2 regions of the Rhizobium sp. LjRoot98 genome follow, and region 2 is predicted to be linked to the other one. Evidence: riboswitches for the same ligand, from Rfam matches in the RefSeq annotation. Region 2 holds a riboswitch; the other holds the start of a gene.
What was found. A riboswitch is a leader RNA that binds a small molecule or an ion and turns the genes downstream of it on or off. The one in region 2 is predicted to bind S-adenosylmethionine.
Positions count from the first base shown of each region.

Region 1: it holds a riboswitch for S-adenosylmethionine, as region 2 does, so the genes downstream of both, metA (homoserine O-acetyltransferase MetA) here and ACSQ3J_RS06090 (O-succinylhomoserine sulfhydrylase) in region 2, are expected to answer to the same signal.

Region 1 covers NZ_CAXUPW020000003.1:361,684-368,032, reverse strand. Annotated here, with positions in the region: gene ACSQ3J_RS13645 (SulP family inorganic anion transporter) at 1-1,255, opposite strand, end outside; sul1 at 1,326-1,381, opposite strand; gene ACSQ3J_RS13640 (cation transporter) at 1,639-2,220, shown strand; gene ACSQ3J_RS13635 (DUF4345 domain-containing protein) at 3,074-3,505, opposite strand; SAM riboswitch at 3,669-3,746, shown strand; gene metA (homoserine O-acetyltransferase MetA) at 3,821-4,747, shown strand; gene ACSQ3J_RS13625 (N-acetyltransferase family protein) at 4,744-5,196, shown strand; gene ACSQ3J_RS13620 (aldose epimerase family protein) at 5,332-6,348, shown strand.
Region 2 covers NZ_CAXUPW020000001.1:1,232,291-1,238,639, reverse strand. Annotated here, with positions in the region: gene apaG (Co2+/Mg2+ efflux protein ApaG) at 1-333, opposite strand, end outside; gene ACSQ3J_RS06095 (CDP-alcohol phosphatidyltransferase family protein) at 429-1,049, shown strand; gene ACSQ3J_RS06090 (O-succinylhomoserine sulfhydrylase) at 1,097-2,281, opposite strand; SAM riboswitch at 2,328-2,406, opposite strand; gene ACSQ3J_RS06085 (2'-deoxycytidine 5'-triphosphate deaminase) at 2,515-3,612, shown strand; tRNA gene ACSQ3J_RS06080 (tRNA-Gly) at 3,681-3,754, shown strand; gene ACSQ3J_RS06075 (glycosyltransferase family 2 protein) at 3,837-5,738, opposite strand; gene ACSQ3J_RS06070 (transporter substrate-binding domain-containing protein) at 5,831-6,349, shown strand, end outside.

The DNA of each region.
Region 1 (6,349 bases), on a different contig from region 2:
CGATGAAAATATCGGCCGAGGCAAAGAACACTTGTCCGGACACGCGGTACATCATGTGAACTGCGGCAGCATCGATCTCCGTTTCGACCCGCAGCAGACGAGCAACCTTGAAGGTGAAGAACACGCCGCTCAGAAGAACGCCAACCGTGACGCCGAGCGCAAGGTTTGAGCTGAACACCGTAACGAGAACCGTCGCCACCATGACGGCACTGGACATCTTCGGGTGAACAACCAGCGTCTTCAACGAAGACCAATCGAACGTATCGATAGACACCATCACCATGATAGCAACCAGTGCAGCGACGGGAACTTGAGAAACCCACGGCTTCAACAGGACCATCAAAACCAGCAGGAACGCACCAGCAAAGAGCGTGGATAATCTGCCTCGTCCACCATATTTCACATTGCTGACGGTCTGGCCGATCATGCCGCAGCCGGCTATTCCGCCGAATAGGCTCGCGGCCATGTTGGCGATGCCAAGGCCGGTACACTCCCTGTTCTTCGGGCTTGGCGTACCGGTGAGATCGTCGACAACACTTGCCGTCATCATCGATTCCAGCAGGCCAACCATGGCAATGGCAAGCGCCGGTCCGGCGATGATCGTCAGGGTTTCCAATGTCATCGGAACCGCGGGCCAGCCAAAGCCCGGAAGGGAATCGGGAAGTTTGCCAAGGTCGGCAATTGTCATGACCGGCAGCTGAAAGGAGATCGATGCCGCCGTCAGGACCAGAATGCAAATCAGCGGCGATGGGATGGCATTGGTTATCCGGGGTGCAAGGTAGATGACAGCCAGTCCGGCCGCCAGCATGCCATAGGAAAGCCAGTCTCCCCCGATGATATGGGGCAGTTGGGCTGCGAAAATCAGGATTGCAAGGGCATTGACGAAACCTGTGCGTACAGATTTCGAAACGAAGCGCATTAACACTCCGAGACGCAGAAGGCCGAAAACGATTTGGAACAGTCCGGCCAGCAGCCCGGCGGCGAAGAGGTAAGCAAGCCCATGGGCATGAACCAGCGGTGCCGCGACGAGGGCGACCGAACCCGCGGCGGCGGATATCATCGCCGGACGGCCACCTGTGAAGGCAATGACGATGCCGATTATGAAGGAGGCGAACAGGCCGACCTGGGGATCGACACCCGCGACGAAGGAAAATGCGATAACCTCGGGAATCAGCGCGAATGTCGCAACTGCTCCGGCGAGCATTTCGCGCATAGGATTGGCAGACCAATCCCGACGAATCGAAGAAAATTGCATTTGATGAGTTCTCGCAAAGCATGGCGAACCGCGCTATCGGGCGGTCGGTTGAATTGGCATGCAGGTTTTGCGTGGTCTGGCGGATCGGCGGCCAGAAGAGCCACCCGGAATTACACCGGGTCCGTGGTGAGTGGATGTGTTCTACCGAAGTTTTCTCGCATTGCAATATGGAATAGCTACGACTCCAATGAGGGCATTTTCCGGACGCGGCATGCTGAAGTGGACTGGCTGCTTTCAAGAAGTCGAGAAGGTCATGGCAAGACCGGGGGTAACGGCGTTAAGTGGAAAGTATTTCCGATGGGAAGACTGCAGGAACTGTCCGTCACCCAACCCGCGCTGCGCATTCAAACAAGATATGACCGAACCAGAAAGGGTAACAGTCCATGGATAACGGGATTCGACGGGTCGTCCTGATCGTCGCGCTGGCGAACCTGGCTTACTTCGGGGTCGAGTTTGCTGTCGCGCTCCGGATCGGGTCTGCGTCGCTTCTGGCGGACAGCGCGGATTTCTTCGAGGACGCGTCCGTCAATCTCTTGATCTTCGTCGCAATTGCATGGTCAGCGAGGAACCGAGCCCGTGCCGGAATGGCGATGTCGCTCATTCTGCTTGCTCCGGCCATCGCGTTCCTCTGGACCGCCTGGCAGAAGTTCGAGGTTCCAGTTCCCCCCGAGCCGCTCGCCCTCGGCCTGACAGGGCTCGGCGCACTGGTGGTCAATCTCTCTTGTGCCTTCCTCCTTGCAGCCTATCGGAATGCGAGCGGATCGCTGACTAGAGCGGCGTTTCTCTCCGCGCGGAACGATGCCATTGCCAACGTCGCGATCATCGCTGCCGGGGCAGTGACGCTTCTGCTGTGGCGCTCGCCATGGCCGGACCTGATTGTTGGCTTCGGTATTGCCTGGATGAACCTTGATGCGGCCAAGGAAGTGTGGGAGGCAGCTCGCAAGGAGCACGAGGCGGTGGCGTAGCTGGAATTCGTCGGATGCGAAACCGGTTGTGCCGCGAACCTGTCATTATCTGTCCATGACCAAAGGTCTGCTTTCGCCCGCCTGAACTGCTCTCCAATGGCTTAAATGAAGGAGCCAACAGTCTTTTGGAAATGCATCCGTTATGGCCGCTTCGGCCCGGTCGCACTCTTCCAAGAAAAAATTCATCCCCGCAAATCCCCGCCCTTTAAACCCGTGCGATACTTCTTGCCGTCCCATCACGGATACACCGGTTTGCGTTGCCGGCGAGATGGGGCCGGTGCCCGGATGGTTTGGCGAAACGCGCGTCAAATCCCCGGGGCTGCGTGAAAGGTGGTTCTCCTCCGGTTCGCAAATGAACCGGGCGTGCCGGGTGGTCACACCGTTCTTGGACGGTCCAGGGCCAGACCTCGCCGGATTGAAAGGCTTGGCGGATAAGCGGCCGGGCTGGGGCATTGGAGGCTTTCCTGTCAGAGAGGAAAGCGCAGAAGAACCTGAGAAGCGCGGCAAAAAACATCGAACGGGGCGCTGAGAGGTGTCACCTGTTACTACTTTACGAGGCAGCTTTCAGCGCCCCGGCCGGCCTGCTCTTTGAAAACCCACGGCGAATTTTTCGCGCGTGGACGCAAACCATGGGACATTGTTTGTGCCCAACTTCCTAAGCCCTTCCGACGGGGATGCAATGCCGCAAGAAAGACGGCTGCAAGGAACAGCAGCGCGGCAAACTCTTACTCCCTCCAAAAGGGTGAGACGGTCCTCCCAGCCAAGCCCAAGGACCGTCCCACCCGCCGTCTGCGGCAATCGCCTCTCCCCGTTACAGAGTGGGAAGAAGACGCCGACTGCCGCGCGACCTCGCTCAACTCCGGCTTTGGCTCAGCGCCGCCACCCGGCCATGCCAGATGACCAGGCAGGGCACGACGACGAGCTCCATGCCAAGCCCGAGCACATGCCCCGCCGAGGGTACGCCATCGGCAATCAGCGAATACAGCCGCGCCAGCCCACCGCTGAAGGTGAGAATGGCCAGAAGCCGAATCCGCTCCGCCTTCGTCTCGATCGCCGGAATGCAGCTGTACCAGGCGAGACCAAAGGCAAGGAACAATCCGGACAGGAACCGGACATGGCTGCTCAGATCCACCGGGGGTTTTGTTTCGGTAAGAAACGACGGCCCCATCACCACGCCCGCCAGCCCGGCAAACACCGGCAGCATCGCCAGGATGGCAATGCTCGCCTGCAACAGGCGCCGCTGGCGGAAATCGGCCGGGCTGATCTGATAGGCAAGACTGGGCATCGCACATCCTCCTGAAGTCATCAGAGGAGTACGGGCGGGGGCGCCGCGAGGTTTCAGCGGCTCGAACACATCGGCGTGATGACAACCGAACGGCGACCATCACCGCGGTGCGCCACTCATCGGCGGGGCGCCGCATATTGATTCGCACGCCAACAGGCGCTATCTAGGAATTCGTGGTGATTTGGCCGGCCGGCTTGCAGCCACGTTAAATAAGTCGCTAAAGGGCCGTGCGAGCGCAAGCAAGCGGGGCCGGGAGCGATTCCTATCGTTGCCGGTTTTTTTGTGCCGGTCTGTTCGTTGAACCGAGTGTTGCCCATGCCGATCAAGATTCCCGATACGCTGCCTGCCTATGAAACCCTCGTCAAAGAGGGCGTGCGGGTCATGACCGAAACCATGGCGGTCCGCCAGGATATCCGGCCGCTGCAGATCGGCCTGCTCAATCTGATGCCGAACAAGATCAAGACTGAAGTGCAGATGGCGCGCCTTGTCGGCGCCTCGCCGCTGCAGGTCGAGTTCTCGCTGATCCGTCTCGGCGGCCACAAGGCCAAGAACACCCCGGAAGAGCATCTGCTCGCCTTCTACGAAACGTGGGACGAGGTGAAGCATCGCACGTTCGATGGCCTGATCATCACCGGCGCGCCGGTCGAAACGCTTGATTACGAAGACGTCACCTATTGGAACGAGATGCAGCAGATCCTCGACTGGACCCATACCAATGTCCATTCGACGCTGAACATCTGCTGGGGGGCGATGGCGGCGATCTACCATTTCCATGGCGTGCCGAAATACGCGCTGAAGGAAAAGGCATTCGGCGTCTACCGCCATCACAATCTCAACCCGTCCTCGCCCTATCTCAGCGGCTTCTCGGATGATTTCCAGATTCCGGTATCGCGCTGGACCGAGGTGCGCCGTGCCGATATCGAGAAAAGGCCCGAGCTGGAAATCCTGATGGAATCCGATGAAATGGGCGTCTGCTTCGTGCATGAGAAGGCGGGCAACCGGCTCTATGTCTTCAACCATGTCGAATATGATTCGACCTCGCTGTCGGACGAATATTTCCGCGATGTCGATGCCGGCGTGCCGATCAAGATGCCGCACAACCATTTCCCGCATAACGATCCGACGCTGACGCCGCAAAACCGTTGGCGCAGCCACGCACACCTGTTGTTCGGCAACTGGATCAACGATATCTATCAGACGACATCCTATGATCTCGCCGATATCGGGAAGGACAGACGCTGACCGCAACCCTCACCATCCGCCCCATTGAATCCGGCGACGAGCAGGACTGGCGCCGCCTATGGAAGGCCTATCTCGCCTTTTACGAAACCACCCTGCCGGACGATATCTACGCGCTGACCTTCTCGCGCCTCTTGAGCGGCGCGGCACATGAATATGCGGGTTTTCTTGCGGTTCTCGATGGCAGGCCGGTCGGCCTTGCGCATTACCTCTTTCATCGCTCCTGCTGGCAAAAGAACTCAATCTGTTACCTGCAGGACCTGTTCGCCGATCCTGAGGTTCGCGGACAGGGGATCGGCCGGGCGCTGATCGAGGCCGTCTATGCCCGGGCAAACGCGGAAAAGGCCGAAGAAGTGTACTGGATGACCCAGGACTTCAACGCCAATGCCCGCAAGCTCTATGACCGCATCGCAGACAAGACACCCTTCATCATCTACCAGAAGACGTTCTGAAACGGATCGGCCTGTCTCTGCAGGAAGGTGATGCGAGCCTGAGGCGGCTACCGTCGTTAATTGTATGACTTTTCGGTTGCCGCGTTCAACGAAATGACGCAGTTTGCCGCCGGGAAGAGTGGAGGAAGAATACCCGTGCAGACAGAGACTGAAGTATTCGGCCATATGCCGTCCGGCGAACCCGTGCACCGCATCATCATCAAGGGCGGCGGGCTGACCGCGCATATCCTCACCTGGGGCTCGGTCATCCAGGACCTGCGCCTCGATGGCCACGCCGCTCCTCTTGTGCTCGGCTTTGAAAGTTTCGCCGATTATCTCGCCCATTCCCCCTATTTCGGCGCCACGCCCGGCCGCAATGCCAACCGCATCGGCAGCGGCCAGTTTGCCATTGATGGGGTCTCCTACCAGCTCGAATGCAACGAGAAGGGCGTCACCCACCTGCACGGTGGCAGCGACGGCATTGCCAAGCGCCTGTGGACCTTGATCGAGGCGGCGGAAAACCGTGCCGTGCTGCAGATCGTCGATCCGGATGGCCGCGCCGGTTATCCCGGCAATTGCACGATCACCTGCACCTACACCGTCAGCGACGGTGGCGTCCTCAACGTCCTCTATGAGAGCACCACGGATCGCGCAACGATCTGCAATGTCTGTCAGCACAGCTATTTCAACCTCGATGGCACTACCGATGCGCTCGGCCATGATGCGATGATCGCCGCCAACAGCTATCTGCCGACCGACGAGCTGCAGGTCCCGACCGGCGAGATCCGCTCCGTCGAAGGCACCGTTTTCGACCTGCGCGCCATGACGCCGCTGAGCCGCCAGCTGGAAGGCGACAAGATCGGCTACGACCACAATTTCTGCCTGGCGGACGCCCGAGGCGCCAAGCAATCCGTCGCGCTGGTGCGCAGCATCAATTCCGGCGTTTCGCTGGAAGTCCGCACCACCGAGCCCGGCGTGCAGTTCTATACCGGCTTCAAGATGGACGTTCCCGTGCCCGGCCTCGAAGGCCGTCGTTACGGGCCTTTCGCAGGCTTCTGCCTGGAAACCCAGATCTGGCCGGATGCGATCAACCACGCCAATTTCCCGCAAGCCGTCCTGCGGCCCGGTGAAACGCTTAGGCAGGAAACCGATTACGTCTTCACCCGCAGCTGAC
Region 2 (6,349 bases):
GAACGACTCCCCGTGTGTGTTTTCCATCGAATAGTGGCCGAACATGACGCCGGATGGTGTATCGAGCGGGCAGCCGGACGAGTACTCGTAGGTATCGCCGGGGTTCAGAACCGGCTGCTCGCCGATGACGCCGGGTCCGTTGACCTCGTCCACCTGGCCGTTTTCATCGGTGATATGCCAATAGCGCGTCATCAGCCGGACCGTTTCGTCAGACAGGTTCGAGATCAGAATCCGGTAACCCCAGACATAGCGGCTGTCATCCGGATCGGACTGCTCCTCCAGATAATAAGGCTCGACGGTCACCTCGATGTCGCGTGTCAGCGCGCGGTACATATGCAAACCCTTTTCAAGTCCATAGGCGATATTCTACAGCAAGATGGTTTCGTCAAGAATAACGCATAGGGTAAACTGTAAGGATAGGGTACGGCATGCTCGACGGTCATGTGAGGCGGTGGATTGACCCTTGGCTGGAGCGGGCTGGCAGCGCTTTGGCTGGTCATGGTATCACGGCGAACACCGTCACCGTCACCGGCTTTCTGATCGGTCTCGCGGCTGCGGTCGCTATCGTCCTGGATTCTTACGTCTGGGCTTTCATTCTGATCGGGATCAGCCGGATTTGTGACGGCCTCGACGGTGCCGTCGCGCGATCGACCCAAAAAACCGATTTCGGCGGCTTTCTCGATATCGTGCTCGATTTCGCCTTCTACGGTCTCATCCCGTTCGCCTTCATCCTTGCCGATCCCTATGAGAATGGCATTGCCGGCGGGCTGCTGCTGCTGTCTTTCTATGTCAACGGCGCCAGCTTCCTTGCTTTTTCGATCATGGCCGAAAGGCGCGGTCTCTCGACGGAGGTGCGCGGTGCCAAGTCGCTCTATTTCACCACGGGACTTGCCGAGGCGACCGAAACGATCGCTGTCTTCCTGGCTTTCTGCCTGTTCCCGCAATGGTTTTCCGAGATCGCGGTGATCTTCGCGCTCGTCTGTTTCTATACGGCGCTGTCGCGCACCATGCTGGCCAGAGCGAGTTTCAAAAGAGAGAGCCAGGCATAGAAAAACGCCCGCATCCGGAGATAAGGGCGTTTCACAAAATTCAATAATCAGGCCTGGACCGACTTCAGCGCGCGGGCAAAATCCTCGATCAAATCCTCACTGTCCTCGATCCCGGCCGAGAAGCGCACGGTGCCGGGCGAAATGCCGAGTTCGGCGCGGGCTTCGTCCGAAAGGTTCTTGTGCGTCGTCGTCGCCGGATGGGTGATCAGGCTCTTGCTATCGCCGAGATTGTTGGAGATCAGCACGACATCCAGCGCGTTCTGCAGCGCAAAGGCAGCTTCCTTGCCGCCCTTCAGCTCGAAGCAGACCAGTGTCGAGCCACCCTTCATCTGCCGGGCGATGATATCGGCCTGCGGATGGTCCTTGCGGCCGGGGTAGATCACCTTGGCGACCTGCTTCTGTTCGGCGAGGAAGTCGGCGAGACGCGCGGCATTCTCGCTCTGCTGGCGCACACGCAACGGCAGGGTTTCGATGCCCTTCAACAGCGTCCAGGCATTGAACGGCGACAGAGCAGGCCCTGTGTGGCGGAAATAATCCTGCAGGTGTTCGCTGATCCATTCCTTGTCGGAAAGGATCACGCCGCCGAGGCAACGGCCCTGACCGTCGATATGCTTGGTGGCGGAGTAGACGACGATATGGGCGCCCAGTTCCAGCGGCTTTTGCAGGAGCGGGGTTGCAAAAACGTTGTCGACGATGACCTTGGCGCCGATCTGATTGGCGATCTTGGCGACTCCGGCAATATCGACCACTTCCAGTGTCGGATTGGTCGGGCTTTCGAGGAAGAACACCTTGGTGTTCGGCCTGACGGCCTTTTCCCAGTTTTCAAGGAAACGGCCGTCGATCAGGGTGAATTCGATGCCGTATTTCGGCGCCAGCGTTTCCACTACCCAGCGGCAGGAGCCGAACAGGGCGCGGGCTGCAACGATATGATCGCCGGCCTTCAGCTGGCAAAGGATCGCAGCCGAAACAGCGGCCATGCCGGACGCGGTAGCGCGCGCATCCTCGGCACCTTCCAGCGCGCACATGCGTTGTTCGAACATATCGTTGGTCGGGCTGCCGTAACGGGCATAGATGAAGCCGTCCGTCTCGCCCTTGAAGCGCGCTTCTGCGGCTTCGGAAGTTTCGTAGACGAAGCCCTGCGTCATGAAGATGGCTTCGGAGGTTTCACCATGGTTTGAACGGGTCGTGCCGCCGTGAACGAGCTGGGTCGCGGGGCGCCAATTTTTGCTCATCGATCGTCTCTTTCAACACAAAAAAAACCGGCCGCGAAAAAGCAAGCCGGTTTCAAACCCGGCCTTTTTAGCTATTTGTTTAACGTGGCTGCAAGCCGACCGGCCAAATCACCACGGGATAAGTTCGTATTTACTGATAAGGCGCGCTTGCGTCAATTCCCGTGAACAACAAGATATGTCACAGGGACAATTTGAGTTATGACGTGCCGGTAGCGGCAAAGAGGACGATGGAAATGACCAGGGCCACAGGCATTCTAGCTGATCGCGCCATTGCTGCGCTGTTTGATGCGGGGCGGTTGAAAAGCGAGGCGAAGCTCGATGCCGACCAGATCCAGCCGGCCAGCCTCGATCTGCGCCTCGGTTCGAAGGCCTTCCGGGTCCGTGCCAGCTTCATGCCCGGCCCCAGCCATCTGGTAGCCGACAAGCTCGACCGGCTGAAACTGCACGTTATTGACCTTACCGAAGGTGCGGTTCTGGAAACCGGCTGCGTCTACATCGTGCCACTGATGGAAAGCCTCGACCTGTCGCCGGATATGTCGGCCTCGGCCAATCCGAAGAGTTCGACCGGCCGCCTCGATATCTTCACCCGCGTCATTACCGACCGGGCTCAGGAGTTCGACAAGATCCCGGCCGGCTATTCCGGCCCACTCTATCTCGAAATCAGCCCGCGGACGTTCCCGGTCATCGTCCGGCGCGGCTCGCGCCTGTCGCAGATCCGTTTTCGCGTCGGCCATGCGCTGCTCACCGAAACGGAAGTCCTGGCGCTGCATGAAAGCGACGTCCTCGTTGCCAGCGACAAGCCGAACGTCTCAGGCGCCGGCATCGCGCTGTCGATCGATCTGAAAGGCACCGGCGCCGACGGCTTGATCGGCTACCGTGGCAAGCACCACACGGCCGTTGTCGATGTCGACAAGAAGGCCGAGCACGGCATCTTTGATTTCTGGGAGCCGCTCTACAGCCGCGGCCGCGACGAACTGATCCTCGATCCCGACGAGTTCTATATCCTTGTCTCGCGCGAAGCCGTGCACGTCCCGCCGCTTTACGCCGCTGAAATGACCCCGTTCGATCCGCTGGTCGGCGAATTCCGCGTCCACTATGCCGGTTTCTTCGATCCGGGCTTTGGCCATGTCTCGGCGGGTGGCAAGGGCAGCCGCGCCGTGCTCGAAGTCCGCAGCCATGAAGTTCCGTTCATCCTCGAACACGGCCAGATCGTCGGCCGTCTGGTCTATGAACATATGATGGAGCGTCCCGAAGGTCTTTACGGTCTCGGACTTGGTTCCAACTACCAGGCGCAGGGCCTGAAACTCTCCAAGCATTTCCGCTCGGAGTAAATAGACGCCCGCAAAACCGGCTGCCGCCTTGACAGGCAGCCGTGCTTGGTGGAAACCTCCAGCGCAAGGCGGGTATGATGTAGTGGTAGCTTGTCAGCTTCCCAAGCTGATCGTGCGGGTTCGATTCCCGCTACCCGCTCCACTTTGTTTCTCAAGTGGTGCTGCGCTTAATCTCTACGCCCTTCAAGCATACGGCCTGCTCGCCTTCCAAACAGTGAGCAGCGTCAACACTCGCCGTGCCCGCTGACGGGGACGTGCGGTGTCTTGTTCCAGGAAAACGGGTTGGTTCGCAACTCCAGCAGGGCTTTCCACGCCGCCAGGGACATGGCCAGCCAGTAGATAGGCACGAAAATCCAGCGCCAGCCTACTGCGCGCTTCTCACGGCCTGTCATCCGGTTCCGGCCGAGTGAGATGAAGACCGCGTAACTGCCGAAGATATTGATGATATCACAGGTAAACAGCCAGAAAGTCAGCCAGCTTTCCGAGGAGGGCCTATCGTCCAATATCAACCATGTCAGATAGGCGAGGAAGCCGACAATGATGGGATGACTGAGTGCGGAGAGCAGCAGGCCGGCAATCAGGATCTGGAAGACGATGAAGGCGGGCCACCCCATCTCACCCGCCAGTTGCCCGGGTTTGCGCATCAACACCAGCCATGTTTGCAGCCAACCCTTGAACCAGCGGGTGCGTTGGCCAAGCCAGACGGACCGCGAGACCGGCGCTTCTTCAAGCGTCGGCTTGAAGATGACGCGCGAGCGATAGCCAAGCCGGTACAGCCGCAGCCCCAGATCGGCATCCTCTGTCATGTTGTAAGGGTCCCAACCGCCGACCTGTTTCAGCTCCATTGTGCGAAAATGATTGGACGTTCCGCCAAGCGGCAAGGGCAGGCCGGTCAGGGACAGCATCGGCAAAAGACCACGAAACAGTCCGGCATATTCCAGGGCAAACAACGCGCTCCACCAGGATTGCCGCGCATTGGTGATGATCAGCGGCGCCTGCAGGCAAATGACCTGCGGCGGTGCCGCCGTAAAGGCCGCATGAGCCTCGCGCAACTGGCCGGGATGCGGCCGGTCTTCGGCATCATAGACGGTCACATAGGTGCCGCGAACGCCGGGAAGCGCATAGGCCAAGGCCTTCGGCTTGGTGCGGGGCATGTGGACAGGTACCAGAACGATCTCGTATTCGCGCGCCAGCCGCAAAGCCCTGAGCGCGGCGATGGTTGCGATATCGTCCTCCTCGCAGATCAGCTTTATGTCGAGGCGCGAGCGTGGCCAGTCGAGCTGGTCGAGCGCCTGGACAAGTTGCGCTACGACGCTCTCTTCTCTGTAGAGCGCGACAAGCACCGAATAGACCGGCAGCGGCCCGGGGGTGTCTGGTGCGTGTTGTTGTTGCTCTCCGCGCGTCTGCAGCAGGGCGAAGCCGAGTGCGTAAAGCCGCACCAGGAAATTGGCAAGGTAGAACAGCGTCAGCACGATATGCAGGATCAGCATGCTGACGAGCGGAATAACGACTGCGGCTACGGCCATGGTGCACAGCGCAATCCCGGCATAAAAACCCTGTTTGCCCCAGAAGGTGATGCGGGCACTGTGGAGTGGTACGGTCTCGAAGAGCGCACGCGTCACCGCCGAAACGCGCCGTTGGCGTCCGGCCCGCCAGGCGGTGTCACGCACCGTTGATGGCGTGGAGGCGGCGAGTGACGGGCGAAGCTGCGGCATGCGCTGTAAAAGGGATGCAAGCCCGGCAATGCGGTTTAACGAAGGAACGATGACGGTGACCGGTGGACGGCTCGCATGATGGACCCGGATTATTTCCGGCCGCGTGAGCTGGGTATCGAGCCCCTCTACGTCCTGAACACGGCCGGGATCGATCACGGGCAGGAAATCAAGCCCCAGTGTTTCCGCCAGTGCCTCGAAATAGAGTGTCTCGTCGATCTCGCCGGATGCGAGCAATTCGTCTTCGACGGTCGTTCCATGCGCCTGCGCAAGCTGCATGGCCCGCGCAATCGAAGGTTTGCCGATACCCATTTGAAGTAGCAGCCGTCCCTCGTGCTTCAATGCAGGCGCGAATCCTCCCACGGCGGTATCAGGCTGCGATCGCCCGGCCGGCGGTTCATTCGCGGTAGCCATTCCGGAATTGTCCGGATATTCTTCCAGACGCATGAAAACCCCATTGCCGCGTGACGCGGCAAACCCCCTATCTTGTCCCGGGAATGATCATAATGTTACGCGCTTTCCGTGCATCTCTAAAATTTTACGGGATTTTCTCGCTGTGCGTGTTGCTGGTTGCAACTTTTCCGGCTGCACCCCGTGCGGCGGAGGGGGTTAACGATCTGCCGCTGTTGTTCGACGCGCGGGAGCGGATCGCGAAGCCGGACCTGAGTGGCCTGGCGCGCCTGCGGTTCCTGACCACTGTCGATTTTCCGCCGTTCAACTTCATCGACCAGTCCGGCAAACTTGCCGGTTTCCATGTTGATCTGGTCCGCGAAATCTGCCGCGAACTGGAAATCGACGCCAAGTGCCAGATCCAGGCCGTGACCTTCGCGGAGTTGCTGCCAGCGCTTGAGGGCGGACAAGGGGAAGCTGTGATCGCCGGGATTGGTACCAGCGCGGAACTGCGGCAACGGTTCGCCTTTTCGCGCGCATTCATGCAACTTCCGGCCCGCTTTGCGGCCAACCGTCAGGTGATGGGAAGCAATCTTTCGGTGGCAGGGCTGGCGGGAAAACCGGTTGGAACCGTG